3 regions of the Peribacillus sp. NPDC094092 genome follow, and region 1 is predicted to be linked to each of the others. Evidence: predicted binding sites of a transcription regulator. Region 1 holds the regulator's gene; each other region holds the start of a gene.
The links. The regulator Rex, encoded in region 1, represses fermentation and respiration genes when NADH is low (regulators of the CRP and FNR family bind a similar motif). The targets are predictions, from matches to a motif close to TTGTGAAATATTTCACAA.

Region 1 (8,623 bases):
TAATTGGTGAGTACACGACGAACCTAAAGAAAAACCATTCGGTGCGGGTTATGCCAGCAATTGAAACCCTGTTGAGGGATTGTGATACTAAACCGAAGGATTTGACTAAGATAGTGGTCGCTCAAGGCCCAGGATCCTATACAGGCGTCAGGATTGGAGTGACGATTGCAAAAAGCTTGGCATGGACACTTCAGATTCCGTTATCGGGTGTTTCCAGCTTAGAGGTATTAGCAGCTAATGGACGTTATTTTAACGGGTTGATCTCTCCGTTGTTCGATGCAAGAAGAGGGCAGATTTATACTGGATTATATGAAATGGAAAATAACTCTTTAAAGACAGTCATTGAAGATTGTAATATTCTATCCTCTGAGTGGGCGAATCAATTGAAGGAATTAAATCGTCCTGTTTTATTCGTTGGTCAAGACGTGGACATCCACCGGGACGCAATTACGGAAGCATTAGGCGAATTAGCGGTATTTGCTCCGGTTCAGTCATTTAACTCAAGACCAAGCGAACTGGCGTTCATTGGTCTCGATAAGACCGAAGTCGATGTTCACCAGTTTGTACCGAATTATATCCGCATGGCTGAAGCAGAAGCTAAGTGGCTTGAACAGCAGGGGAAATAAACAAGGAAAGCGACCGATAATTATGAGTAAAACATTGACGTTCCGAAAGATGAATACGAAAGATATCGACCAAGTGCTTAATGTGGAAAAGCAGTCCTTTACTTTGCCTTGGAGCCGGGAAGCTTTTTTTAATGAATTGAATCATAATCAATATGCTGTATACATGGTGATAGAGGATGAAGGGAAAATTGCCGGATATTGCGGTGCGTGGATCGTCATTGATGAATCCCACATTACCAATATAGCGATTTTGCCAGAATACCGGGGGCAAAAGCTTGGGGAAGCCTTGCTCAGGAAGATGATTGAAATCTCCATTTCGATGGGTGTTGTGAGGATGACGCTTGAGGTCCGTGTCAGTAATGCAGTAGCCATTTCACTTTATGAAAAACTTGGTTTCCAAAAGGGTGGAATCCGAAAAAATTATTATACAGACAATCAAGAAGATGCTTATGTTATGTGGGTGAATTTTTCATGAAAAAAGATCAATTTATATTAGGTATTGAAACGAGCTGCGATGAAACCGCTGCAGCTGTCATAAAAAATGGGACGGAGATACTGAGTAATGTCGTGGCTTCACAAATCGAAAGCCATAAACGTTTTGGCGGTGTCGTCCCGGAAATAGCTTCCCGTCATCATGTGGAACAAATTACGATCGTTCTTGAAGAAGCACTGCTGCAAGCCGGTGTGACATATGAAGACTTGGATGCCATTGCCGTTACAGAAGGCCCCGGTCTGGTAGGGGCACTATTAATAGGCGTGAATGCAGCGAAGGCTGTAGCTTTCGCACATGGAATACCGATTGTCGGTACGCATCATATCGCGGGCCATATCTATGCAAATCGTCTTATTCAGGAGATCGAATATCCTGCGCTTTCTTTAGTCGTTTCGGGAGGCCATACGGAATTGGTGCTTTTAGAAGAACCGGGCTCGTTCAAGGTGATAGGGGAGACGCGGGATGATGCTGCAGGTGAGGCGTATGATAAAGTGGCCCGAACCTTGGGGCTCCCTTATCCTGGCGGCCCGCATATCGATAGGCTGGCACAAGAAGGATCACCAACTTTGAAACTGCCTCGGGCATGGTTGGATGGCAGCTATGACTTTTCTTTCAGCGGGTTGAAATCAGCGGTAATCAACACTTTGCATAATGCTGAACAGCGCGGGGAACAAATCGAACCTAAAGATCTAGCGGCAAGTTTCCAAGCAAGCGTGATAGAAGTGCTTGTAATGAAAGCTGTAAAGGCTGCAAAGGAATATGATGTGAAGCAGGTATTGCTTGCTGGCGGAGTTGCGGCAAATAAAGGGCTTAGGGAAGCATTAGCTGAAGCTTTTAAGGATTTGCCTATGGATATATCCATTCCGCCCCTGTATCTTTGTACGGACAATGCAGCCATGATCGGTGCTGCTGGCAGTGTCATGTTTGAAAAGGGAAAACGATCCGGTTTGGATTTGAACGGAAATCCTGGATTGGATATCGAAGCATTTTAATGGACGAGAAGACAGGATCCCTCACTTGGGTATCCTGTCTTTTTTATCGTGTTTATAAAAAAATAGAATATTCTGTGGATAAAGTTTTTTTGATAATCTTACTGCATGTGTATAAAGCGGTGTTTTTGTGGATAAGTGGATATGTTTCTGTGGATAATGTGCATAACCTAAATTAATGGCTAGTGAGCGGTAAGTGGTTTGTTAACAATTTTGTGGATAACTTTCCAAGCGACGTTTTGATTGGAAAACAAAAAGACCGAGTCGATTGACTCGGTCTTTTATCATTCTTCCAGTTCAGTCCATTCTTCGAGAAGCTGATCCAACCTTTCCTGTGCATGATCAAGCTTCGTTTGGACCTCCATTACTTTTTCATGGTCCTGAAAAACACTCGGATCACAAAGGAGATCATTATATTCGTTTATTTCGATTTCAAGAAGCTCCATGGCTGCCTCGATTTCCTCAATGCGCCGTTTTCGCTGGCGTTCAGCTTTTTTTGCTTCTTTATCAATCTTGTAATTTGTTTTTTCTACAGCTGCATCTAAAGTTTTAGCCTGTTCCTGCCGTTCAAGTGCTTGGATTTCCGCCTGCTCCTGTTTCTTCTCCAGATAATAATCATAATCACCGAGGAATTCTTCGTTGCCGTCTGTGGAGAGCTCTATCACTTTCGTTGCTATCCGATTTATGAAATAACGGTCATGTGATACGAAAAGAATGGTTCCTGGATAATCGATCAAGGCGTTTTCAAGCACCAATTTACTATCGAGGTCCAAATGGTTCGTTGGTTCATCAAGAATTAAAAAATTCCCCTTTTGCATCATCATTTTGGCTAGAGCAAGCCGGGCCTTTTCGCCCCCGCTTAGTGTGGAAACGGTTTTTAAAACATCATCTCCGCTAAATAGGAAATTACCGAGTACGGTGCGAATGTCCTTTTCCGGTTTAAGGGGATAGTCGTCCCATAATTCATTGAGTACGCGTTTATTGGATACAAGGTTAGCCTGTTCTTGATCGTAGTAGCTGACTTCTACGTTCGTTCCAAAACGGAAACCACCAGAAAGTGCAGGCAACTTAGAAATGATCGTTTTCAATAAAGTGGATTTTCCAACTCCATTTGGGCCGACAAGCGCTATGCTCTCACCTTTAGTCATCCGGGAATTTATATTCTTTGATACCGTTTCCCCATCATATCCAATAGCCAAGTCCTGGAGGTGAAGTACTTCATTTCCGCTTTGCCTTTCAATCTGGAAAGAAAAATTCGCGGATTTTTCATCACCTTGCGGCTTGTCCAATACATCCATCTTTTCGAGCTGTTTTCGTCTGCTTTGTGCTCTTTTCGTGGTGGAAGCCCTGGTGATATTACGTTGGACAAAGTCGCGAAGCTTTTCAATTTCCCCTTGTTGTTTCTCGAACAGTTTCATGTCCCGCTCATAATCTGCCGCTTTTCCCTCTAGATAAGAACTATAATTACCATGGTATTTTTTCATGTTATTCCGGGAAATCTCATATACGAGGTTCACTACTTTATCTAAAAAATACCGGTCATGGGAAACAATAAGGACAGCTCCCTGGTAGCTTTGTAAATATTGTTCAAGCCAAGAGAGGGTTTCGATATCCAAATGGTTCGTCGGCTCATCCAGAATCAATATATCCGGTTTCCTCAAAAGCAGTTTCCCTAATGCGAGCCTTGTTTTTTGTCCACCGCTTAAAGTGGAAATTGGGGTAGAATAGTCAAAGTCAGCAAACTGAAGTCCATGCAATACGGAACGGATATCCGCTTCATACTGATAACCGCCCTTCTCCTTGAATGCCACCATCAAAGTGTCGTATTCATTCAGCACTTTTTGGTAAATTGTTTCGTTTTCAAACATGTCAGGTCTGGCCATATCAGCCTCAAGGCGACGCAGTTCCTTTTCCTGCTCTATAAGGTCCGTGAATACAGTCAGCATTTCATCCCAAATGGTCAGTTCGGATTCCAATCCCGTATCCTGGGCCATATAGCCGATTGTGACGCCTTTTGGTTTGATTATTTCACCGCCATCATGGGAAAGCTGCCCGGCTATTATTTTAAGCAGAGTGGATTTACCGGCGCCATTTCGGCCGACAAGCGCAATTCGATCTTTATTTTGAACTTCGAGCTTCATATTTGATAAAATAAGTTCAGCTCCATAATATTTCGATAGTTGATTGATTTGTAATAAAATCATAGATTTCACCTCAATTGATTACTGTAAGTGTAACGTATTTTAGTTATTATCGGCAACAGCTTGGTTCCAAGCTTAAACAAAAGCTGTTACATAAAGTGGAATAATAGTGTATGATTTAGGAGGGGTTACTTAAATGGGAGACTTAACGCATTTTAATGAACAGGGCAGGGCCAAAATGGTCGATGTGAGTGCTAAGCCTGAAACAACCCGGACGGCAGTAGCTCAATCGAGCATTTTATTGAATGATGAAATATATGAATTGGTCACGAACCATAAAATGAAAAAAGGCGATGTACTGGCTGTTGCGCAAGTTGCAGGAATAATGGCCAGCAAAAATACATCCAATATAATTCCGATGTGCCATCCCATTGCTCTGCAAGGGGTCAATATAGCCTTTGATTGGGAAAAAGAAGAACAAGGATATAGGCTTAGGATTGAAACGGAAGCTAAGACAAAAGGGAGTACAGGTGTGGAAATGGAAGCGTTAACAGCTGCATCCGTGACTGCCTTGACTGTTTATGACATGTGTAAGGCCATTGATAAAGGAATGGTGATCGGGCCTACATTCTTAGTGGAGAAAACGGGCGGAGTGTCCAGTAGCGATTATAAAAGGCAAGTAAATCAAACAGATAGAGATTAAGTTGAAAAGCATGTGTGAAAGCGGGGAAGAACAATGAACCATGACCCAAAGATACCGCAGGCGACAGCCAAAAGGTTGCCATTGTATTATCGATTTTTAAAGAACTTACATTCCTCAGGCAAACAAAGAGTTTCCTCGGCTGAGCTAAGTGAAGCAGTAAAAGTGGATTCCGCCACAATTCGCCGTGATTTTTCCTACTTTGGCGCGCTTGGGAAAAAAGGCTACGGCTACAATGTCAATTATTTATTATCCTTCTTCAGAAAAACACTAGATCAAGATGAATTGACCAAAGTCGCTTTAATCGGGGTAGGAAATTTAGGGACCGCTTTTTTAAATTATAATTTCATGAAAAATAATAATACAAAAATTGAAATGGCTTTCGAAGTTTCTGATGAAAAGGTCGGCAAGCGAATAGCTGATGTGCCCATCTATCATATGGATCAAATCGATACACTATTGCAGGAAAATAATATTACTGCGGCTATTTTGACAGTGCCTGCACAGGTAGCCCAGACGATAACCGATCGCCTAGTCAAGGCCGATATAAAAGGAATATTGAATTTCACACCTGCACGGCTGACAGTGCCACCATCCATAAGGGTTCACCACATTGACCTGGCCGTGGAGCTTCAGTCGCTCATCTACTTCCTGAAACATTATCCTGTAGTGGAAGAAGCCGCATTGGAGGAATGAAAAAAACGCTGCATCATTGCAGCGTTTTTTTATTTTTTCTTATTTTTTTGTGCAGCTTTAATCTTAAAGTGCAGCATGATCATGCGTAATCCCGATCCAAAATCAAGCGTTGCAATAAGGACAAGTATGTAGGCAAAGAGTCCCCACCCGGAAGAATTGACGGTTTGAATTGCGATAGCGGTAAAAAGAGCTCCTAAGCCTGCATAGATGATGCCCATGAATAATGGTGATTGACGTTTCATAATAAACCTCCGATGAAGGCCTGTGCAGTATCTAGCATCTTCTCAATATCCTCCCGATATACCACTTGAAGGATGATAACAAGCGTATTCATCGCAATATGAGCGCTCATGGAAACGAGAATGCGGCCTGTTTTCGCATAAAGGAAAGCAAAGGTGAAGCCCATTGCCGTATATAAAAGAAGATGTTCAAATTCACCGTGCGCCAAGCCGAAAATAACTGAGCTGATTAAAGCTGAAATAAAGAAGTTAAAGCGTTTATGAAGTGATCCGAAAATGATTTTCCGGAAAATTAATTCTTCCAATATAGGTCCAATTACTGAAGTGACGAAAATGACCATGGGGACTTTGTAAATGAGTGAAATAAGTTGCTGCGTATTTTCGGATTCAGACTCCACCCCAAGCATTTGTTCAATGCTGCCGGCAATGCTTTGTGCAAAAAGCGCCATGAACACTCCTGCAATTGCCCATAATATGGACATCGGGACGGAAGTTTGTTTTCTCGTGTCCAACTTTTCCCTCATATCTTTTCTCATTAAAAAAAGAATCAAGAATAAAGCAGCGAGAAAACTGAAAACTATCCAGTATGCTGCAGACTTCACTTCGAGTTCATCTGCCGGCATTCCGGTAGAAGACCCGATCAGCATGAAAATGGGTACACCAACAATACTGGATAATTGCATGGCAATATAAGTGATGATGACGAACCAATATTCTTTTTTCAAAAATGAAAACTCCTTTTATAGTCACCCATCCCGTTCGGAACGTTCCTGATATGGGGACAATCTATAAACGCATACTCCAAAATGGTATCAAATATTGAGGCAGAACACCACTTAAAGGTACCCCTAACACAACATTTCAATTACATTGTTTATGAAATCATTATGCTAAAGTAGTTTACCCGTAATTTATCAGAAATTAATAAAAAATTTTCAATAAGATACTTGCAAAAAAGGCTCGGTTTATTTAATATTATAAATGTGTTAGCACTCGATGATGAAGAGTGCTAATAATCATGAAACAAATTATCAAGAGAATATGAGGAGGTTGTTTCACTTGTTAAAACCATTAGGTGATCGCGTTATTATTGAACTAGTTCAAACTGAAGAAAAAACTGCAAGCGGTATTGTTCTTCCTGATACTGCTAAAGAAAAGCCACAAGAAGGTAAGGTAGTAGCAGTTGGTACTGGCCGTGTCCTTGAAAATGGCGAACGTGTTGCTTTAGAGGTTGCCCAAGGCGATCTAATTATCTTCTCAAAATATGCAGGTACTGAAGTTAAATTCGAAGACACTGAATACTTAATTTTACGTGAAAGCGACATTCTAGCTGTTATCGGCTAATTATACATCATACTTAACTGAACGAAAATTTTCTTAAAATTTTAGGGAGGTACTTATAAATGGCTAAAGAAATTAAATTTAGTGAAGAAGCTCGCCGTTCCATGCTTCGTGGTGTGGACGCACTTGCAGATGCAGTTAAAGTAACGCTTGGACCAAAAGGTCGTAACGTGGTCCTTGAGAAAAAATTCGGTTCACCGCTTATCACAAATGACGGTGTGACGATCGCTAAAGAAATCGAATTGGAAGATGCATTCGAAAACATGGGTGCGAAATTGGTTGCTGAAGTAGCAAGCAAAACAAACGATGTAGCTGGTGACGGTACTACCACTGCAACGGTTCTTGCACAAGCGATGATCCGTGAAGGTCTTAAAAACGTAACAGCTGGTGCTAACCCAATGGGTATCCGTAAAGGAATCGAGAAAGCCGTCAATTCAGCCATTGCAGAATTGAAAGCCATTTCCAAACCTGTTGAAAACAAAGAATCAATCGCACAAGTTGCTGCCATCTCTTCAGCTGATGAAGAAGTGGGCCAACTGATTGCAGAAGCGATGGAGCGCGTTGGTAACGACGGCGTCATCACAATCGAAGAGTCCAAAGGTTTCACAACTGAATTGGACGTAGTAGAAGGTATGCAGTTCGATCGCGGATATGCATCTCCATACATGGTTACTGATTCAGATAAAATGGAAGCTGTCCTTGAGAATCCATATATCTTGATCACAGATAAAAAAATCACGAATATCCAAGAAATCCTTCCTGTCCTTGAGCAAGTCGTTCAACAAGGGAAACCGCTATTATTGATTGCTGAAGATGTAGAAGGCGAAGCGCTTGCAACTCTTGTTGTGAACAAACTTCGTGGAACATTCAACGCTGTTGCGGTTAAAGCTCCTGGATTCGGTGACCGTCGTAAAGCAATGCTTGAAGACATCGCAGCTCTTACAGGCGGCGAAGTGATCACTGAAGAAATCGGACTTGACCTTAAATCTGCAACAATCGATTCATTAGGCCGTGCGTCTAAAGTGGTTGTTACAAAAGAAAATACAACGATCGTTGAAGGTTCTGGAGATACAGCTCAAATTCAAGCTCGTGTAAACCAAATCCGTGTTCAATTAGAAGAAACGACTTCTGAATTCGACCGTGAAAAATTACAAGAACGCCTTGCTAAATTAGCTGGTGGCGTAGCGGTAATCAAGGTTGGTGCAGCTACCGAAACAGAATTGAAAGAACGCAAACTTCGTATTGAAGATGCATTGAACTCCACTCGTGCCGCTGTTGAAGAAGGTATCGTAGCCGGTGGTGGTACAGCACTTCTAAACGTATACAATAAAATCGCTGAAATTCAAGCGGAAGGCGACGTAGCAACAGGCGTGAAAATCGTTCTTCGCGCAATCGAAG
Region 2 (11,079 bases), on a different contig from region 1:
ATCTTCTCTACTTTACCGCCAAATAATTTAAAGCCTTTTTTCTTTGAATCCCAGAATGCTTCTGTAGAATCAACTGTTGGCACAACTGCAAAGTTATATTCAGGGATTGGTGTATGTGTAGCCCACTCTAAAGAACGTGCATCCCATGGATCATTCGAAATATTTCTTGATGCATAACGAGTGCTCCAATAGATATTGTACACAATAAGTGCAAAACCTATTGCCAAGCCAATCGCTCCAACGAAAGAGAGCATATTCAATGGACCATACCCTGTTGATTCGGAGTACGTATACATACGACGTGCTTGCCCATCTAAACCAGTGATGAACATCGGGAAGAATGTTACATTAAAGCCGATTGTAATGAACCAGAACGACCATTTCCCAATTTTTTCGTTCAACATGAAACCAAACATTTTTGGCCACCAGTACGTGAAACCGGCAAGTACGGCAAATACAGTACCAGGGATTAAAACGTAGTGGAAGTGAGCTACTAAGAACATTGTATTATGGTATTGGTAGTCAGCACTTGCCATGGCAAGCATAACCCCTGTTACCCCGCCGAGCGTGAAAATCGGAATGAAAGCCAAGGAGTATAGCATCGGAACGGTAAATACGATTTTACCTTTCCAAAGTGTGAACAACCAGTTGAAAATCTTAACTCCGGTCGGAACGGCAATTGCCATCGTGGTAATCGAGAAGATACCGTTAACCATTGCGCCGTGACCCATTGTATAGAAATGGTGAGCCCATACAATGAAAGATAGTGTAGAAATAGCTACCATGGAAATAACCATCGAATTATAACCGTATAGGTTACGACGTGCGAATGTTGAAATGATTTCACTGTAAATACCAAAGGCCGGAAGAATAACTATATAAACTTCAGGATGTCCCCAAACCCAGAACAAGTTCGCCCAAAGCATATCGCTACCGCCATTGGCCATCGTAAAGAACTGAGTTCCGAATAGACGATCCATTGTCATCAACGCAAGTGCCACTGTCAATACAGGGAAAGCGAAAACGATGATGAAGTTTGTGATCAAGATAGACCATGTGAACATTGGCATTTTCATTAAGGTCATGCCAGGTGCTCTCATTTTCAAGATGGTTACGATAAAGTTGATACCAGTCATTAATGTACCGATACCAGCTATTTGAAGTGAAATCGCATAATAGTTCGAACCTACTGATTCACTGAAATCGTTACCTGCCAGCGGGAAGTAAGATGTCCAGCCTGCATCAGGAGAACCACCGACTACGAAAGAGATGTTAAATAGCATTGCCCCCATGAAGAATAACCAGAAGCTTACTGCGTTCAGACGTGGGAATGCTACGTCACGCGCTCCAACTTGTAATGGTGTAACAATGTTCATTAACCCAATGATGAATGGCATAGCCATGAACAGGATCATGACGACCCCGTGTGTTGTAAATACCTCATTATAATGCTGTCCATCCAAAAGACCGTTATCTGGAATAGCCGTTTGAGCACGCATCATGAGAGCATCGACGCCACCGCGGAAGAGCATAAGCAGTGCTGCCAAGATGTACATGATACCAATACGTTTATGGTCAACCGTTGTTAACCACTCACGCCATAAGTAACCCCATTTTTTAAAATAGGTAATTCCGGCAACAACCGCAATCATGGTTAAACCAATGGCAACCATGGATGCATAAATCGCAGGACTTGGATGAGGTACGGCAAATCGATCAAAGTAATCCATACTTTTGTGACTCCTTTCAGGAAAATATTCCTTATCTTGTAAAACTGGTTGTTTTATCGAACGAAATTAATTCTTAGTGATCATGATTCATGTTGCTGTGTTCTGAATGTTCCTCGTGTGAATCCTTGGAATCATTTTCTTCAGTATGAGATGATCCGTGGTCATGACCAGCGTTTTCCCCTTCAGGAGCTGGTGAAAACTCTAAGTGAGTTCCAGTGTAAGTGGATTGTCCCACATGACCAGGTTTTAATAATTCATTGAATTTTTCCTCAGTAATCGGTTTAGCAGTAGCTTTAATTTCATCTACCCACTTATCGTATTCTTCTGCAGTCAGTGCATTAACATTGAACGTTTGTTGAGCAAAACCTGCACCACTGAAGTTCGAATTCCGACCCATATACTCACCTGGTACATCAGCTGCTAAGTGCAACGTATTAACCATGTCCGACATCGCGTATTTTTGTCCTCCAAGTTGCGGAATCCAGAAACTTGAGATTGGACCGAATGAGTAAAGTTTAAATTCGATTGGTCGGTTAGTCGGTATAAACAGATAGTTGACTGTTTCGATATCTTCTTCCGGATAACTAAAATGCCATTTCCAGTTGGAAGATGAAGCGTAAATAACTAAAGGTTCTTGATCTCCGTACCCTTTAGGTGTTGCCTCAACTTCATTTGTTGTTTTAACAGTAACAACAGATAGGAAAGCGACGATTAAAATTGGGATCGCAACCCAAATTATTTCAAGAACCTTACTTCCTTCTATATGAGGCGGTTCATAATCATCACGTTGTTTGGAAGCACGATATTTCATTATCATGAAGATATACAGTACCATAACGACAAGGACGACAAAGGCCATTGTCCAAATCGAAATCATAATAACATCTGCTTGTGTTGCAGCTACTGGCCCTTTAGGGTCCAAGACCATTAATGGGTTATCGCAACCGGTTAGCACAGTGGCAATTGTAAAAAGTATAGTTAATAGAGCCCATTTTATTTTCATAGTACTACCCCTTTCTTACATAATAAAATTCCAATTGGTAATTATTCGGACAAAGTGTTACCATGTTCACAAACCCGACATACCAATATTAATCCCAAGTGTAAAAAAAGACAATATAAAGTGACATCTGTCACATAAAGTTCAATAAAGAGCAGTAAGAAGATGGTAAATGAGCAGAAATGTTCGAAAATCTTCAGCAAATGAAATATAATAATTGTTTAATAAATTACCTATGAAAATTCACTTATTCGTACAGAATTGCTGACAGTATCGGTTACTATCCGTTTAATATTATTCTAATATAATGAAATGAAATTTTCACATTATATTCACTGCGTTTATTGCCTTAAGACTTGTAAAGATTATGAATGATATTACCTATCCTGTTAATTAGGTATCTATCATTGAAAAACATGATTTATAGCGGATTTTTTTCACTCGGCCATGGAAGTTGGTAAATGGTGGCCGCATTGTACACGATGTTGTTTCCATGCTTCAATACCCCTATGATCCAACACTGGTCAATATTATATATATATAAAGAAATAACTGGTGTGAAATGTAAATGGCTTTATTCTCCTCGCAATAACTAGCTATAACGAGTCAAGTTGTTTATCAATCAATATCAGCAGGACCGGACAAAAAACATTCCACAAAAACGTACATTTGGTTGTTCAATCAACTCCGTTTTTTTTGGAAACTCACTACTCAAAAATCAACGGCATCCCTTTTGTATCTTCAAGGAAAAGAGCATAAAAAAACCACAAAAAAAGGACTTTTTAAAAGTGTCCTTTTCTCGTGGTCCAAGCACATCGTTATGTATTTCAAATACAAAGGGTTACTTGAAATATTTTTTTGGTACATGACGAGTGCAGTATATTGTATTGAATTAAAATGTAGCCAACTGATAATTACCCCAAGCCCTACACAAAATGAAAGCGCATTCAATCATTCGGATCACGTTGACTCGAATTCTTTAGACAGGCGTTCATCCATGTTGGTAAATCTGATGATGGAATGCACGTTCATTATGTTATATTCCTTGTTTTAGTTACTGAATTCTGTACTTCTTTTTGTTGGGGTGTTAGCCTTTGATTTCATTTTTATGATTTTAGTCGTTTCGGGTACGATTCTTTCACCTTTATGTGTTTTCGTTACCATTTCTTCTGTCAGGACAAAAAATATACCAACTAGAAAAATTGCAGCTGCGCTTAGTGTGATGGCGATTCCAACGGCAGTAAATATATAATCTTTATTGTAATCGCTTACAAAGAAGCTTAAAGCAAAAATAATAATTCCGATTACACAACCTGTGCCCGATACCCATTTCACTGCATCTAACATCTTCTGATTAGCTTCCATAATTTCATCCCCTTTCTTTCTATTTTATTACATTTCACAAAATTGTCAAATCTTTTCTATTTTTTAACATATCCACAATGAAATCCTTGACAAATAGAACGCGTCACTATTCGCTTTTAGGCATTCAAGACTATAGGAAAAATCTGCAAAATAGTGCAAATACACTATCCATTTTTCCTATATTAACCTTTTGTATACTATTAAATAGGGGTTTGTACAATTTGAACGATGTTTTCCACTCCAGGTGCTTTCCCCGCAGGAGTCTCGCACCTTCCGTGCCAATCAACGTTGTTTTAACTTTTAGATAAAAACTCTTAGCCTAAATCCTTTTTGTTACAAATATGGTTTATATCGGATTATTATAAGAGGACTTAAAAAATGGTCGATGCAGGCGATAATTACTTTCTCTTAATTTAAATAAGTTGGCCAAATGGACATGGCAGGTTCCCAAAACCACCTAAAGGGAAAATGGGGTTCGGATTTTTTGTTCCGAACCCCTTTTGTCTACAAACTGAGGCCCCTGATGAAAAATCAGGGGCCTACCAATTTCTATGGTTTTTGTAAGGTTAACGTTACCGTTTTCTCTTCCGTCCCCCGATATACTTTAACCTTTACTTTATCGCCGATTTTCTTATCTGTATATAAGTACTTCCTTAATGCTGCAGCTGTATTTATTTTCGTTCCATCAATCTCCACGATGATATCCTGTTCCTTAAGCCCTCCATTCGCCGCAGCCGAACCCGCTTCAATACTCGTCACCATTACACCGGTCTTTACCGCTTCAGGAACATTTTGAATGTAATATTGCGGCAGTTCTTCCATACTGGCCAAGCTGACTCCTAAATATGGGCGCGTGATTTTTCCATTTTCAATCAGCTCCGTAACAATTGGGATCACATCATTACTTGGTATGGCAAACCCTAAACCTTCCACACCGTTTTCGGAAATCTTCAAGCTGTTTATGCCGATCACTTCCCCAGCGGTGTTGATCAATGCACCTCCGCTATTGCCGGGGTTGATCGCTGCATCTGTTTGAAGGACATCAAGTTCCCACTCCCCATCCGAGGTATCAACTGAAATGGAGCGTCCGGTCGCACTGACGATCCCTTGTGTAACCGATCGTGAAAAATCAAGTCCAAGCGGGTTGCCAATCGCCAATACTTCTTCACCTGGACGCATGTTATCAGAATTACCGAATTTTATTCCCTCCGGTGCTTTCGAGGCATCAATTGTCAAAACCGCTAAGTCCGTCAAAGCATCCGCGCCGACAACCGCTGCCGTCGCCTTTTGTCCATCATACAATGAAATTTCGACTTCCTTAGCTCCTTCAATAACATGATTGTTCGTAATGATATAGGCTTTCCCATCCGCTTTTTTATAAATGACCCCTGAGCCGGTGCCGCTCTCAACCGTTTCGCTCTCCGTGCTTTGCCGCTGGTACGGGTTCTGGTTTTGCATCTCCTGTAAATTCACGACCCCCACTATCGATTTGGATGCTGATTCGACCATCACTGCCCTATCATTGGAATCCGTACTTGTCGATAACTTTTCTGCCGTGACACTTTTATCCTTTTCAACACTTTCCGTTTGCTGTACTCCTGCCGTTTCGGTTGCCTCATTCACTGAACTTTTCCCTTGATCTATAAAATCCCCGCCAAATAGAAATACAGATGATGTAACCATAGAAGCAACCGTTCCGGAAACAAGACTGGTTATCCAAAGAGATTTACCCTTTTTCCGTTCTGCCTTGACTCTGACTTGCTCATCACCATTATAATTCTCCATCATTATCCCTCCTAGGATTATCCTTTACTTGGTTCAATCATAAACAGTAAATATTAAAAAATTCTTAAGAAAATAAAGAATAAGGCGACCTTTTTACAAAAATCATGACATTTTATCGAATCCTGCACATTGCCGCGCCACAAAATAAAAAGGCCTCAAAAGGCATTCAATCCGACCATTCAGTTATCCTTACATGACTTCATAAACTTCTTTAGTCTTCTTATTCACGCCATACCAGCCCCAAGTGGTTTTGTGACCATTTTTCTGACTAAGTTCATCCACCTCGAAAACATGAAAAATGTAATCTCCCTTTTCGGAATCATGATCATATTCAATATGCAAATTCTGAAAATTTTCCATATCCACATAATCTTTCACAAGCATTTCAGCCTGGGATTTACTTAATGTACTGACTGAATCCTTGCTTCCTTTGCCGTTTGTTTCCGTTGCCGCCTTATCTTCTGCTTTTGATCCATCCTCGGTTGATTCCTTCACCGGTTCATCATTCCCCACTACTGTTTCTATCGTGGCGGAGTCTGATACGGAGTGCATTTCCACCGCCTTTAAAACCATTTGTTTACCTACCCTGTATTTCGCTTTATATGTGGTTGCTTTTTCAAAATCGATTTTGGCCAAACCAAAATCCTGATCGTCGAAATTCTTCATCCCACTTGCCAGAAAACCTGAAAGATCCATTAACTCCCTTGCTTCCGTTGTTTTTGCTTCTTTATAAGCTAATTCAAATGCCTCATGGGCTTCTAAATAATTTTCCTCATTCAACTGACTTTTCCCTAAATCCATATTGGAATCATAATTCCTTGTTACGCATCCTGAAGCAATCAACACAAGAAAAATAACCATGATTGACCTCTTCACTATGTCACTCCTCACTTTTTCATAATATTCTGTAAATCCATCTTAAACCATTTGATAAGAAATCCGATACCTCTATTTCCTATCTTTTTCATTAAGGAAATGTTTACGTTCAGGATTAACTTTTTACAAATAGTGGTACAGAATAGATAAATGCTTGAAAGGATGATGTGCAGAATGATTCAGGAAAAACAGACCTATTATGTCGATTTGGTAAGCGGCGACGTACTCGGACAAAAACTTGAAGAGAATCCGAGCTTCACTATACACGCAACTGATGAGGAACTTGCAGAATTGAAACAATGCTTGGAGGAACACCGGACTGATGACCTGGAGGCATATGCCCGTTCACATGTGCCCTACCTTCTCTATCATCATGACCGGGCAAATGATAAATACGATGCTGCCATGAAAAGGCTGTATGCCCTCATTTATAAGTTAGGGGATGAAACGGCACGAAACCATATTGAAGAAATCGGCATATTGAAAGATAACAAATTCGAGGGAGAAGAAGTAATACAAAAGTTCAAATAACAAATAGGAACAGAACCTGAAATTCAAAGGTTCTGTTCCTTAATGATCAAATTCAATCAAAAAGTTTTCCCTTCCCCAAATGCAAGCGAAAAAGATTCCATTTCGTGATTCATTATACAGTTTTATACGCAGGGTCCTTTCAATCTACATATATATCTTTCAAATAGTCTGAACCTACACCGCCAATAACCATCAAAGCTAATGGTTAAAGATTCGATACAACTGGCATGCTTTTTAAAATTGTAATATCGGTGTAGCTTCACGAAGCATTCTTTTATATTTCTCTCCTTTTTGCACTCATACTTTCACGTTTAACAACCGGCAGTTATCAAAGGGAAGCAAGGTCCAATTAACATCTTTACTCACTTCTGGTATAACTTTATCTTTTCATTATGGAGTTGACCTGCACATGCATAAAAAAAAGGCTGCCTCGGCAGCCCTCCCTATAATGAAGGAACTGTCTCAAGCTCCCGGTATCATTTCATTGCAATGACATGCACTCATAACGTTTCGTTATAAAATATTCCACTCTTTTAATTCCAGTCTACGAACTTTATGTACAACATGGGGATCATTTTCCGCTAATGAGCGTGCTTCTTCGAATGTGTCTGCATTATAGACAACCAAGCCGCCTGAGCCATCTGCAAAAGGCCCTCTTGCAAAAACCTTCCCTTTGCGATCAAGTTCGTTTAAATACTCGATATGCTGTGGGCGCACTTCTATATTTTTTTCAGCATCAATCATATGTAAAATTGCTGCATAATAAGCCATGCTTTTCCACTCCCTAATTTTGGTTCCAGACAACCAGCTTCATTTCTGTCATTTCTTCCACTGCATATTTTAATCCTTCACGGCCAGTTCCGCTTTCCTTCACTCCGCCGTACGGCATATTATCTACTCGGAATGTCGGAATGTCGTTGATCATGACTCCACCAACTTGTAAATTTTCTGCAGCATCCAGTGCTGTACGAACATCGTTCGTATAAATCCCTGCTTGCAGGCCATAATTGGAATCATTAACCAAATCGATTGCTTGTTCTACTGATTGAACCTTGTTAATCAGAACGATCGGGGCGAACACTTCATGACAAGATACCTTTGAGTATGCATCAGCATTCAATATGACGGTTGGATGAAGGATATTGCCTTCCGCTATTCCACCAGTTGCAATCTTGGCTCCACCTTGTTTCGCCTCCTCAATCCAATTGAGGGTTCTTTCAACATCATTTGGGGAGATCAATGCGGAAACATCCGTTTCCGGATCAAGCGGATCACCTAATTTTAATCGTTTCGTTGCTTCTATAAACTTTTCAACAAACCGATCATAGACTTCTTCATGAGCATAAACCCTTTGCAAAGAAATGCATACTTGTCCCTGGTTTGAAAATGCCCCATTCACACAACGAGAAATAATCTTTTCGATATCCGCACCACTATCAATGATGACTGCTGCATTGGATCCCAGTTCCAGCGTCACTCGTTTCAATCCAGCTTTGTTGCGGATGCCAATTCCAACTCCTGGGCTACCGGTAAAAGTAATCATACTTACTCTAGAATCAGTGACCAACTTGTCTCCAACCACTCTTCCTCCACCCGTGACCACATTTAATGCTCCTGCAGGCAATCCCGCTTCCTGTAATAGTTCTCCAAGGAATAAAGAGGATAGAGGCGTTTGGCTTGCTGGCTTTAATACAATTGTATTTCCTGCTGCGATGGCCGGACCCACTTTATGAGCGACTAGATTCATGGGGAAATTGAAAGGTGTTATGGCCCCAATCACTCCAATCGGTTCACGTACAGTGTAACCAAGTCGGTTTTCGCCACCTTGGGCGGCATCCAGAGCGATCGTTTCTCCATGAATTCGTTTCGCTTCTTCAGCGGCAAACTTGTACGTTTCAATTGTTCGCGCCACCTCTCCCTTCGCGGTTGTAACCGGCTTTGCTGACTCAATAGATATGATTTGAGCGGCTTCATCTGCGCGCTCCTCAAGAAGATGTGCCAATGTTTCAAGGATTTTCGCTCGTTGGTGGGCCGGCATTTTTGCCATCACCTTTGCAGCCTTTTGCGCCGCTTCGATAGCTTGGTCGGTTTCTTCGTCTGTAGCCAGGGGGATTTCAGCTATGACTTCTCCTGAAAAAGGAGATCGAAGTTGACTATACTCCTTGGCCTCCACCCATTCCCCTTTGATTAGTAAATGTTTTTTTTCCACTCTATCTATGATTGTCATATTCTCAGCCACCCTTCACTCTTTGTATGTGCTTCATCTAAAGATTAGAGGCAATTTTTGAAACGGTCGATCCCATTCTTGGAAAATAATATTCTTCTAATTTTGTCGTTAATCCACCGTGGCCAAATTTACAGTGGCTATTTTCTTTCCCGGAACTTCGCTTACTAAATTCAAGAAAATATAATATGCTATTTCGTCTTTCTAGAATATTACTAATTCCTTGCTTATAAAACCAAGCATCAATGGTATTATAAACCCCTCTATTAATCCCATACTGTTCATTACAGACTTTAATGAAGGATAAATCAGTTAAGTTTATTATCTCATCTATATTTAATAGCAATTTGTCCCCTCCTTGCTACTTAGCTCTGCTAATTGAAATGCACTCAATTCCAAAACGAATTATCAGCTGGAGTTTTTTTCATTTAAATCTACTAATCTTTAGCTTAATTGGTGCTCTGGTTTTGTACTCTTCAATGCTTTTTGCATAAAAACGACTTCTTCACTCAGCATTGATATACGTTCAAGAACTTCCTCATCAACCAGTTCGTTTTGTGGATTGAAATGGTCGTTATGAGCATAAACAGAGCCTGGTGCAACAAAGGCACGGAAATAACCGGCTATAGGTTTCAGCTGATTTTCAATGACTAAATAATGCTGGTAGGTTCCACCAGTAGCCACAAGCCCCATTACTTTATTACGGAAATCCTTCGGGGGTATTAAATCAAATAAGTTTTTAAGAGCACCCGTGATCGACCCTTGGAATATTGGTGTTCCTATAATGTAAAAGTCTGCTGAGGTAACGATATCAATTACTTTTTTCGTATCTCCAGTGTATGTTGACGGATTACGGCCATCACAAAATTGAACATCATACTCTTTCAAATCAAGCAGCTCGATTTCGATATCAGGATGATTATTCTTAACTTCCTCTAAAACTTTTTCTATAACGACTTTCGTCTTTGTTCCTATTATCGTTCCTGAGATTCCCAGTAATTTCATTTCACTTTTCCTCCTTATTCATGCACTTCGATAAAAAGGCTCTACCCTTCGATTTTCACTACCTCATTATGAATGGGTCAGGAATCGGTTCAGATGATGTATTGATCCAAACCACTTTATCTTGCATATATTCATGAATCGCTTCATAACCGCCTTCTCTTCCATAACCGCTTAGGCCAGAGCCGCCGATTGCTGCTATTGGTGAAATACTTCGATAGGTATTCACCCAAACGATTCCAGCACGTATAGCTTTCGCGACTCGATGGGCTTTTGCAATATCACTTACCCAAATTCCGGCCGCTAATCCGTAATCAGTACTGTTTGCCAATTGAATAACTTCTTTTTCATCTTTAAAAGGGATGACACTTAACACAGGACCAAATATTTCTTCTTTAGTAATGCGGGAATCGTTATCGTGATGCTCGAAGATCGTGGGCTCAAAATACCATCCTTTATCTAAATATTCAGGCTTTTTACCTCCACAAACAAGTTTTCCACCTTCATCTAACCCGATAGCTACGTATTTTTGGACACGCTCCAATTGGGCTTGCGTTGCCAGCGGT
Region 3 (11,079 bases), on a different contig from region 1:
TGGTATCCCTCATGATACATATGTGTATTCCTTGCTGAAGTGAATAAATTTGCAACACTCCTGCCGAATAAATGTCTAGCCAAGACCCCCGAAACGTTTGCTTTGATGAGGCTGGCAGACAGTCGGCGGAAAGGGAGCGGATTCCCGAAATCAACTGAAACTTATTCGGTTCTGTTCGGAGCATCCGTTTCCCCATTCCAATTACTTATCCAAGTCGAAAAAAACGGTAAATAAATTACCTATATATTCCATATTACCTACAAAAAAAAGTCACCAAACATGGCGACCCCAACTTCAAGATTTAGGTGACTATAAGATAGTTCTTCAAAGCCTGCTGCAGCGTACCCATTGTTTCTGCTTTATTATCGAGCTGAATCCCTGAACGGATCATTTTCGTAACAACCTCTGGGCGTAATCCAGTCACAACAGCTTTACACCCCATCATTGCCGTTCCATCGAGGATTTTCATCAAGTCATTGATCATCTCAACTTCCATTTCGATGATACCGGACAAATCCAAGATCAATGTCTGTATCCGCAGTTTCCCTATCTCCATCAATACTTTTTCTTCGATTATCTGTATTCGTGAATAATCGATTGTCCCAATTAACGGAAGGACACAGGTGGTGGAAGTGATTGGAATGATCGGGACGGATAGATTTTCCACCAAGTTTTGCTGAGCGAGAATCAATTTGTCTTTATAATCTGAGTAACTGACGAAAAAGGATTTAAGAAATACATCAACCTTTTCATTCACTATTTTCTCTAAATCAAAAAAGACCTTGGAATCCTCAATAAACGCTTTCTTTTCTTGTTCAAACTTATATAGAAAGGTCCAAAGCGTTCTGCGGAGGGCTTGAATCCATTCCAGCTTGAATGAAAGCGTCAAGGAGTGGGTGGCCCATGTAGCTCCCTCTTGTTCGGCAAAGGTAATCATATCCGTTTCATTCCGTTCCACTATATAACGGATGAGCTTATGTGCATTATTCAAAAGGTCGACATTTCCAATCAGCAGGATTTCTTCGATTTTATCCCTGACATTGACCGCTGCTGATAAAAGATATTCTTCGAACTCACTTTTATTCTGCAAAAGGAAATCCATAAACTTTTCTTCCTCATAAACAAAACTCACTCTTCCCCACTCCCTTTTTGAACTCCAACTGTGATTTTTGTTACTATTTACTTTCTATATGGGTGGAGTTTTTTCCTGCTAATTGCTCCTTATATAAAATAAAAACCGGTTACATCTCCTCACCAGAAAAAACATTTTTCAATGCGGAAGAAAATATTAGATGTGTGGACGATTTCCCATATTGAATGGCTTCATCGACGAAGTCTTCCAGTGTTTCCATGGAAAATGTACTTATTTTAATCAAATAGCTGTATTGACCGGCTAAGCGGTGGCATTCCAATACTTCCGGATGGTTCAAGCTAAATTGATAAAAGTCTTTGCATCTATCCGTTTCGAATAATATGAATGCCGTTATGCTCCTATCAAGTTTTTCAAGTGATATTTCCGTTTTATATCCTTTTATCACTCCGCTTTCCTCTAATTTATTCACACGTTCTTTCGTTGCTGGAGCCGTTAAGGAAACTTCCTGTGCCAGTTCTTTCATGGACATGCGCCCATTATTCTCCAGCAAGGAAAGGATCTTTTTATCCGTTCGATCCAATTCAATCACTCCCACTTTTTATTATTAAATGAATTCACATAAATACATTATAAAATAAACTGAAATGAAATGATTACGTAATTTATCGTATGTATTAGGGAATTCGCTTTTTATATAATAAATACAAATATAAATAAGGGGGATTCACGATGAAAAAAGTATTGCTGCTGCTATCCAATGGATTCGAAGCGGTTGAAGCAAGTGTGTTTACAGATGTATTGGGCTGGAATAAATTAGAGGGTGATGGTACGACTGATCTGGTTACGGCAGGACTTCATGAACAATTGACATGCACATGGAATTTCATCGTGCAGCCCGAATTGACCCTCGATCAAGTGAACCTTGATGACTTCGATGCTTTGGCCATTCCAGGAGGTTTTGAAGAAGCCGGTTTCTATGAGGATGCCTATGATCAGAGGTTTCTTGATGTGATCAAGCATTTTCATGATAAGAACAAAATCATAGCAACCATCTGTGTCGGTTCTCTCCCACTAGGAAAAAGCGGGATATTGAATGGAAGAAAGGCCACAACATACAACCATCCAACAAGTAAAAGACAGGGTCAGCTAAAAGATTTTGGTGCGATTGTCGTTAATGAACCGATTGTCATCACGGACAATATCATTACATCCTACAATCCTTCCACAGCATTCGATGTTGCCTTTATGCTCTTGGAAATGCTCACTTCCAAAGATAATTGTAAACATGTGAAGGAGTTGATGGGTTTCCATTAAGGTTGTTTTCCGCTCCAGTCACTCGCTTTCCGCGGGCGTTCGGGGAGCCTTCTCGGCTTGAGCCTCGGGGTCTCCTTCCAACCGTTCCAATCAACTTCAAGTTTTCTTAGAAAAAAACTGCAGGCAAACTCGTTTTTTTCGAGTTCATCTGCAGTCAGGGGTTCCGAATGAATTCGGAACCTTTTTCACGTTACTTCCAATAAGCCAATGAACGGGTTTTCATGGATTCACGGAACTGTTTTGTTGATTCTGGCAGGACTTTATTCGTTGCATAATCGATGATGACACCATACTGGCGAATGACATCCAGACTATCCAGCTCGCCATTGGCGAATTTATCTTCGACGCTTTGTATGTTTTCCTCAAGCCATTGTTTACGGTTGTTCCTGATATACGACCTCGCTTGTTCTGTTGCTTCAACATCTATTTCGAATAAATCGAGATCTTTATCGATTTCCTTGATTACGACTCCATAATCTTTTTTGGCTCGCTCCATTGAAACATACTCATCGATCACATCTTCCAAAACATCTTCGGGACTTCTTTCAAGCGGATCTCCCAGTCCCCCGCCCCCAGCGGATGGGCGTACAAAGGAATCTCCTTGCTGCACTTTCACATTTGAGAAAATCGCACCTAAATAGCGTTCGTCTTCCTTGCCCGGATTCAGCCATGCTCCATGCGGGGAAGAAGGCAGTCCCCCAAAAATCCCCCATGTTATTGAACGGGAACGGTCACAGCAATAGGACATGACGGTGTTTTTGACATTCGTGAGTGTACCGCCCTTTTCTACACCGCACCCGCCGCGGTATTTCCCCGGCCCGGCAGAGTCGGTGATGATTTCATGCTTCATCGTCACGACAGGTGATAATCTTTCTTGCCCTTCGCAAGGCTGTACACTTAGGCCCAAACCGAATGTCGGCGAAGTGGCATTCACACCGTCCCGGTCATAGCGGCCTCCATGACCGCCGGCCATCCAGTCATACCACATGAAGTATTTATCTTGCTCCTGGCGTTGATCCCAACCGCCGATAAGTAAATACTCCAGGTTAAATGAGCATGCGATGGCTCTTTCCGGCATGATATTGGACCAGAGTTCGAAGCACGCACTCATGATTTTTTCATAGGCCCCTGAACAAAAACCGGTTACGGCAATCGGAGCCGGCGCATTGACGACGGAGTTTTCCGGGAGCTCGATCTTCACCACCCTGTAAAAGCCGGAGTTCAGAGGTATTTCAGGAAAGAATGTCTTGGTTCCCGAGTATGCAGCTGATAAAGATGCCCCGAAACCGGCATTCAAAAAGCAGCCGATATAAGAATGCGATCCTGAAAGATCATAATGGATCTCGTCATCCGTGATGGTCATCTTAACACGGATCGGAATCAGGCCGTCCCCGGCTTCCGGGTCCATATCAATATAATCAACGGTTTCCCAGGTTCCATTCGGTAAAGCCGCAACCTTGGCCCTTGCCAAGCGCTCCACATAATTCTGCACTTCCGCAAAGGCAGACAAAGTCGTATCGATTCCATACTTCTCGATGATGGCAAACAGCTGGCGTTCGCCTACCTTGGCCGCTTCCACTTGAGCCCGAAGATCGCCGACACGTTCCTCAGGGACGCGCATGTTCGAAACGACCACATTGACCACATCTTTTAGAAATGTTCCTTTACTATATATCCTTAGCGGCGGAATCCTTACTCCCTCGCCGAAATGTTCCTTGGCATTGATATCGAATGAGCCAGGTGTCGAGCCGCCCATATCTGCCCAGTGGCCATTCGTCTGCATGAATGCAATGAGCCTGTTACCATGAAAGACTGGCAAGAGAACCCTTGTATCATTGAAATGAGTACCGCCCCGATACGGGTCATTGACCAAGAATACGTCCCCGGGATGGATATCACCCTCGAAGTCCTCGAGCACCGCCTTTGCCGTTAGATGCAGTGTCCCAACATGGACCGATATATCCTGCGTGCCTTGCATGACTGTATTCCCTTCTGCATCACAAAGCGCACAGCTGAAATCCCGATTATAAATGACGAAGGAATAGCATGTCCGAAGGATTTGTTCAGCCATCTGATCCACAAGGTTAACGAAGCCATTTTTTATCACTTCAAATGTCACCGGATCTAAACTTGTTCCAACTCCAGATTGGTCCATTAACTGTTTATTCGACAATGAGATCCACCTCTTTTTATTTATTTTGGGAAAGAATCAAGTTTCTGTATTTATCAACTTTTGCCGTGAAATTTGGCGGAATGACAGTCGTTGTATCAAGCTGATCGACTATGGCAGGCCCCGAGATTTCAGAAAAGGCCGGAATGAGTTCCCGGTTATACACGTTCGTAGTCACATACCCTTCCTCTTCGAAATAGACATCACGCGTTTCTTTCAAGGCATCAGCAAGTGTGCCCCCTGGTTCATAAGTCGGGAACTCAGGTTTTGGCACAGTTCCGATAGCCGTAACGAGCAGCCCGTATATTTCCACGGTCTGTTCTTTATCGGAGAAAGAAAATTCCCGTTCATGCTCTTGATGGAAACGGTCAAGTGTCTCTTCCATTGAAGAAATCGGGCAATCGACTTCTATCGCCAATGAACGCCACTGTCCCATATACCTCATGTCAATATAGCGCACCAATGTGGAAGCTTCCTTAGCTACCCCTTCTTCTTGCAATAACGCCGCGGCCTCTTTTTCCATTCCGATGAATTCCTTCTCTAAATCCTTTAATGATACATCCTTGACATTCTTGACATAGGTTTTGGATATATCATGACGAACATCGACCAACAGGCATCCCATTGCGGCGGCAACACCCGGGTGCGGCGGGATGATGACAGTCGGAATATCCATTTCCTTGGCCAGGTACGCCCCATGCAATGGGCCTGCCCCGCCGAAAGCCACAAGTGCAAAGTCGCGGGGGTCGTATCCCCTTCTGACTGAAATCAGCCTTAGCGCATCACACATATTGGCATTGGCCACCCGTGTGATGGCATTCGCCGCTTCTTCAATCGTATAATCGAATTTCTTGGCGATCTTATCCACGACTTCAATCGCTTTTTGTTTATCAAGTTCCATTTGTCCGTCCAATAGTTTTGTGCCAAGTCGTCCCAATACAATGTTCGCATCGGAATTGGTCGGTTCCACGCCACCCCTGCTATAGCAAGCAGGTCCAGGAACCGCTCCTGCACTTTGAGGGCCATTGCGTAATGAACCGCCTTCATCCACCCAAGCCAAGCTTCCTCCTCCTGCCCCTATCGTCAAGATTTCGATACTTGGGAAACCGATCGGATATCCATACTCGATATACCAATCTTTAGTAATCCGCAAATCACCATCATGCATCAAGGAAATATCCGTGCTCGTTCCTCCCATATCCAGCCCGATGGCATGATTGAACCCGCAAAGCTGGGCGATATGTTTACTGGCAATCGCACCTGCGGCGATTCCGGAACTTGCAAGCCTTGCCGCATAACGGGGTACCGTTTGGGATGTCATTACCCCTCCGCCGGAGTGAAGCACTAATATGTCATCCTCATACCCCCGTTTAGTCATTTCACCTTCAAGGGTTTTAATATAGTTGCTGACAGTCGGTCCTAAAACCGCATTGACGATCGTCGTACTCATGCGCTCATGCTCAAAAATCTCAGGAAGGACTTCACTTGAAATGCATATATAAACGTCCGGGAGCTCCTCCTGGATGATTCGTTTCACTTTCGCCTCATTGCTTCCATTTACATACGAGTTCATGAAGCAAACCGCAATGGATTCGGTACCGCGCCTTTTTAATTTCCTTGCCAGTGACCGTACTTCCTCTTCATTGATTTCCGTCAAGACATTCCCTGCAAAATCGATTCGCTCTTCCACTTCAAAACGGTCTCTTCTTTGGATATACGGTTTGGCTACATCATCATATGTATCCCATAACTCAAGCTTGGTTCCTCTGCGGATTTCCGATACATCCCGAAATCCAGCGGATGTGATCAATGCTGTCTTTGGCAATTTCCTTTCAATCAAGGCATTGGTGCCCACTGTTGTACCATGGGAAAATACTTTAATATTTTCACAATCTATTTCCGCCTTTGCAATTCCATCCAAAATGCCGATTTCGGGATTCAGAGGAGTCGACGATGTTTTCGTGATGGAAATTTCCTTCGTGCTTTCATCAAAAACGAACACATCCGTAAATGTTCCCCCTACATCAATTGCGAGCCTAGTTTGCTTCGTACCTATCATTTAATTCCCACCTCTGCTACAAGATTTAAAATAAATTCATACCTTTTGACATTGCTTCGTGCCCATTTCACCGCTTAATGGAACTGTGTGAAAGAGTGTCAGCCAGCCGCTGGATTTTCTTAGGCCAAAAAAGGAACAAGATGAATGATGAAATAAAAAAACCAGTCATATCAATAAGAAATCATTGATATAACTGGTTTTTGATCTAGGTTTAGCTTCGCTGGGCAGCGAAGTCTATTAGATTCGACAGTTATTTATAGCATTCATCTTTTAAATCACCAAGTCCCTTTAAGGCGATGACAGAGTAGTATTCGCTAGATAAAAACTCCCTGTTCACTATGGCTATATACTTTATCTTACGTCAATCCATCATAAAGTCAAGGTTATTTTTAGAATAGTCAAACAACTTTCAGGATTAAGAAGCGTACAAAAATCAGTGAAATCAAGTACCCCTGACTGTTTCTCCATGCTTACACAACATGATTATTTATCAGGTGTTTCCGATGTGCCTTCCTCACTGCTTTTGAGGTAAACTTCAGAAATTCCATTCATCCCTTCCAATAGTTGTGCTTTGGTATATTCCATACTGCCAACCAGTTTATTACCCCTCTTATCATCATTCTCTTCTGTAAGTGTAGATTCTGAATCAGTCACATTTTTCACCTCCATCATTTAGGATGGCAAATCAAGATGGATATATGTATGACAGGCGATGTTGTTAGACACCCTCAAAGGCCATTTTAGGTAAAGAATGGAATCTTCCAGCAGAATCTGTACTTAAATAAGCGAGAAAAGATTATTTTATGAATCTTTTTTTAAAAATCAGCTGTTTTCATGGAACTAAAGGGATATACTATAGTTTAGCTTTTATTACATTTTTGTTAGTATTTTTCTTGCCACACATTGTGTAATATTTTACAAGTTTTTCTATTTACATCAACAAAACGCTTATTGCAAAGGAGAATTGGATATGTCAGAAACGATTACCCAATCAAAAGCTGAACAACTTAATGCCAGCCAAAAACAATTAGATGTACTGGACCAATTATTAAAGCCTGAGGTTCAGGAATCATTGAACACTTTAGTTGAGCAGTTACCAAAACTAACTGAATTAGTGAATATTTTAACAAAGTCTTATGATTTCGCTCAATCGGTTGCGACTGATGATGTTTTGAAAAATGATACGGTCAGCGCCATTTCAGAGATCGCGACACCTGTAGTCCATTCAGTGAAAGGGCTTGCGGCTACTGCCATCGAAGCCAAGGATCGTGCTGAAGTGAATCATGACGTGATCGGTCTTTTTGGTCTGTTAAGAATGATGAAAGACCCTCAAGCACAAAAACTTTTCCGTTTCGCCCAAGCTTTTCTTGAAGTCTCTTCAGAACATAAAAACCAAAAATAATTTGAAAACTTTCAATCAGTAAGGACGGGGGATTAACTATGTCAAAACAAATCGTCATCTTAGGTGCAGGTTACGCTGGATTGCTATCTGCCTTATCCGTACGTGAATATTACAAAAAAGATGAAGTACAGGTTACAGTGGTGAACCAATTTCCAACACACCAAATCATCACTGAATTGCACCGTCTTGCAGGCGGATCCATTTCTGAACAAGCCGTTTCCATTCCGTTGGAAAAGCTTTTCAAAGGAAAAGATATCGACCTTATCATTTCCAAAGTGAAGTCTTTCTCCGTCGATAACAAAGAAGTGAAACTTGCCAATGGTTCCACTTTATCTTATGATGCCCTGGTTGTTGCTTTAGGAAGCCAAACAGGATTCTTCGGCATTCCGGGACTTGAGGAAAACAGCATGGTCCTGAAATCCGTAAACGATGCAAACAAGATTTACAAACATATCGAAGATCGCATCCGCGAATATGCACAAACGAATAATGAAGCGGACGCAACCATCGTGATCGGCGGCGGCGGATTGACGGGTGTCGAGTTAATCGGTGAAATCGTGGACCATTTCCCTAAAATCGCCAAAAAATTCGGAGTGGACTTCAAGGACTTGAAAATCAAGCTTGTAGAAGCTGGTCCAAAAATCCTTCCGGTCCTGCCTGACCACTTGATCGAACGTGCGATGACAAGCTTGGAAGCACGCGGCGTTGAATTCTTGACAGGTCTGCCTGTAACGGGTGTTAAAGGAAATCAAATCGAATTGAAAGATGGACAAACGATAACGGCCAATACGCTTGTATGGACAGGCGGAGTTGCGGCTCTTCCTATCGTAGGCGAATCAGGCCTTGAAGTGGATCGCGGCAAAGCGACCGTTAATGAGTATTTGCAATCCAAATCCCATCCTGACGTATTCGTTGTCGGGGACAGTGCCGTTGCGTTCCCTCCAGAAGGCGGCCGTCCATACGCCCCTACTGCACAAAATGCTTGGCAAATGGGTGAGCTAGTCGGATACAACCTTTATGCAGCCTTTGAAGGCAAGAAACTTGAAGAATTTTCACCTGTAAACTCAGGTACACTTGCGAGCCTGGGCCGTAAGGATGCGGTGGCAACCGTTGGGGCCAATAACACTTCCCTTAAAGGCCTGCCGGCTACATTGATGAAAGAAGCAAGTAATGTTCGCTATCTATCACACATCAAAGCCCTATTCAGCCTGGCTTATTAATTCATTATCGCCGTGATCTGTTCACGGGTACATGCCCTTTATTCCCATTTGGGAGTAAGGGCATTTTTCATTTCGAAAAGGCGGGCACCCGCTATAGGGTTCCCGCCATCTTTCACTTTATATCACGATCTTCGATGTCATCATTTTTAAGAATCCATTTCGAAAGATCGAAATGGATTCTTTTTTACAGGGATATTTGAACTTACATTTTATTCGGCGCAGAAATTCCCAATAAACTTAGCGCATCCTTTAATACAATCGCTACAGAAAAAGCGAATGATAGCTTCATTTGTTTCCATTCATCTTCAACCAAGATTTTCGAATGTGCATAATACTTATTGAATGCACGCGATAAATGCAGGCTGAATTTGGCGATTTGAGAAGGATCGGCTTGTTCAAATGATTTTTGGACAATGATCGGGTATTGCTCCAACAGCTGGATGACAGGCCACGCATATTCTCCTAAAGCTTCAAAAGTGATTGCCTGCTCTTTAAATTCACCTTTTTCAAGCAATGAGGAAATCCGTGCAAATGTGTACTGTACATATGGACCCGTTTCCCCCTCAAAATTCATCATTTGCTCTAATGAAAAATCAATATCGTTCATGCGGTTATTTTTTAAATCATTAAAGATGACCGCCCCTACACCAACCTGTCTTGCAACCAGTTCCTTCTGTTCAAGCGCTTGATTTTTTTCTTCAATATTGCGCTTCGCCGTTTCGATCGCCTCTGCCAATACATCCGCTAGCAGCACGACTTTCCCTTTACGTGTCGACATTTTCTTGCCGTCTTTTAACATCATGCCAAATGCTACATGCTGCAAATCTTTTGACCAATCATATCCCATTTTTTCAATGACGTTAAAAAGTTGCTTAAAGTGCAGGGATTGTTCATTTCCGACAACATAAAATGTTTTCTTCGCCCCATACTGTTTTTTACGATACATGGCTGCAGCCAAATCACGCGTCGCATAAAGTGTCGCCCCATCGGTTTTCGTAATCAGACAAGGAGGCATATCTTCCAATTCCACGACATAGGCACCTTCGGATAGGGAAAGCAAGCCTTTTTCTTTTAGCTCCCCGACAACAGCATCCATTTTGTCATTGTAAAATGCTTCGCCGGCATAGGAGTCAAAACGGATGCCCAATAAATCATAAATCGTCTCAAATTCTTTTAAAGACGCATCCCTGAACCATTTCCACAGCGCCAGTGCTTCCTCGTCCCCATCTTCAAGCGACTTGAAGCTGGCGCGTGCTTGTTCATTCAACGATTCATCCGTTTCAGCTCTTTCATGGAACTTCACATAGATTTTCAATAATTCCTGGATCGGCGCAGCTTCGATGGCCTCTTTATCGCCCCACAGCTTATACGCGACGATCAACTTGCCGAATTGCGTGCCCCAATCTCCCAAATGATTAATACGCACGGCATTGTAGCCATTTTTTTCGGCAATGTTAGCCAGTGCATTCCCTATGACCGTTGAGCGTAAGTGTCCCATGGAAAAAGGCTTGGCGATATTCGGGGATGAGTAATCAATCACGACATTTTCCTGTACAGGCTGCAGAGAACCATACTGATCCTTTTCCTTTAATATCGTTTGCAGCACGTTTTCCGTCACCATCTGTTGATTGACGAAGATATTCAGATAACCACCCACAACGTTCACTTCTTGAATCAACTCGCTGTTCAATTGCTGGGCTATTTCAGACGCAATCACTTGAGGCGATTTTTTGAATTTCTTTGCAAGAGTAAAGCATGGAAAGGCGACATCACCTAATTCCATCAATTTAGGCTTTTCCATTAATTTTTCTATATCACTTG

Region 2: a site for Rex is predicted at 2,852-2,869, ahead of qoxA (cytochrome aa3 quinol oxidase subunit II). Genes of this name have one in related genera too.
Region 3: a site for Rex is predicted at 7,540-7,557, ahead of ACQKNS_RS09355 (DUF1641 domain-containing protein). Genes of this name have one in related genera too.

The regions. Positions count from the first base shown of each region.
Region 1 covers NZ_JBNNUC010000009.1:93,187-101,809, reverse strand. The annotation lists gene tsaB (tRNA (adenosine(37)-N6)-threonylcarbamoyltransferase complex dimerization subunit type 1 TsaB) at 1-626, shown strand, start outside; gene rimI (ribosomal protein S18-alanine N-acetyltransferase) at 649-1,101, shown strand; gene tsaD (tRNA (adenosine(37)-N6)-threonylcarbamoyltransferase complex transferase subunit TsaD) at 1,098-2,111, shown strand; gene ACQKNS_RS25590 (ATP-binding cassette domain-containing protein) at 2,393-4,312, opposite strand; gene moaC (cyclic pyranopterin monophosphate synthase MoaC) at 4,446-4,952, shown strand; gene ACQKNS_RS25580 (redox-sensing transcriptional repressor Rex) at 4,986-5,645, shown strand; gene ACQKNS_RS25575 (YdiK family protein) at 5,675-5,887, opposite strand; gene ACQKNS_RS25570 (CPBP family intramembrane glutamic endopeptidase) at 5,884-6,609, opposite strand; gene groES (co-chaperone GroES) at 6,944-7,228, shown strand; gene groL (chaperonin GroEL) at 7,288-8,623, shown strand, end outside.
Region 2 covers NZ_JBNNUC010000005.1:258,147-269,225, forward strand. The annotation lists gene qoxB (cytochrome aa3 quinol oxidase subunit I) at 1-1,730, opposite strand, end outside; gene qoxA (cytochrome aa3 quinol oxidase subunit II) at 1,804-2,733, opposite strand; gene ACQKNS_RS21855 (hypothetical protein) at 3,781-4,095, opposite strand; gene ACQKNS_RS21860 (S1C family serine protease) at 4,645-5,880, opposite strand; gene ACQKNS_RS21865 (hypothetical protein) at 6,070-6,756, opposite strand; gene ACQKNS_RS21870 (hydrolase) at 6,931-7,287, shown strand; gene ACQKNS_RS21875 (YciI family protein) at 7,801-8,058, opposite strand; gene ACQKNS_RS21880 (aldehyde dehydrogenase family protein) at 8,072-9,514, opposite strand; gene ACQKNS_RS21885 (hypothetical protein) at 9,552-9,857, opposite strand; gene ACQKNS_RS21890 (NADPH-dependent FMN reductase) at 9,956-10,516, opposite strand; gene ACQKNS_RS21895 (aldehyde dehydrogenase) at 10,575-11,079, opposite strand, start outside.
Region 3 covers NZ_JBNNUC010000002.1:74,069-85,147, reverse strand. The annotation lists gene ACQKNS_RS09390 (GNAT family N-acetyltransferase) at 1-43, shown strand, start outside; gene ACQKNS_RS09385 (STAS domain-containing protein) at 302-1,132, opposite strand; gene ACQKNS_RS09380 (Lrp/AsnC family transcriptional regulator) at 1,242-1,673, opposite strand; gene ACQKNS_RS09375 (DJ-1/PfpI family protein) at 1,823-2,407, shown strand; gene ACQKNS_RS09370 (hydantoinase B/oxoprolinase family protein) at 2,598-4,562, opposite strand; gene ACQKNS_RS09365 (hydantoinase/oxoprolinase family protein) at 4,597-6,636, opposite strand; gene ACQKNS_RS09360 (hypothetical protein) at 7,120-7,290, opposite strand; gene ACQKNS_RS09355 (DUF1641 domain-containing protein) at 7,607-8,038, shown strand; gene ACQKNS_RS09350 (NAD(P)/FAD-dependent oxidoreductase) at 8,077-9,258, shown strand; gene argS (arginine--tRNA ligase) at 9,461-11,079, opposite strand, start outside.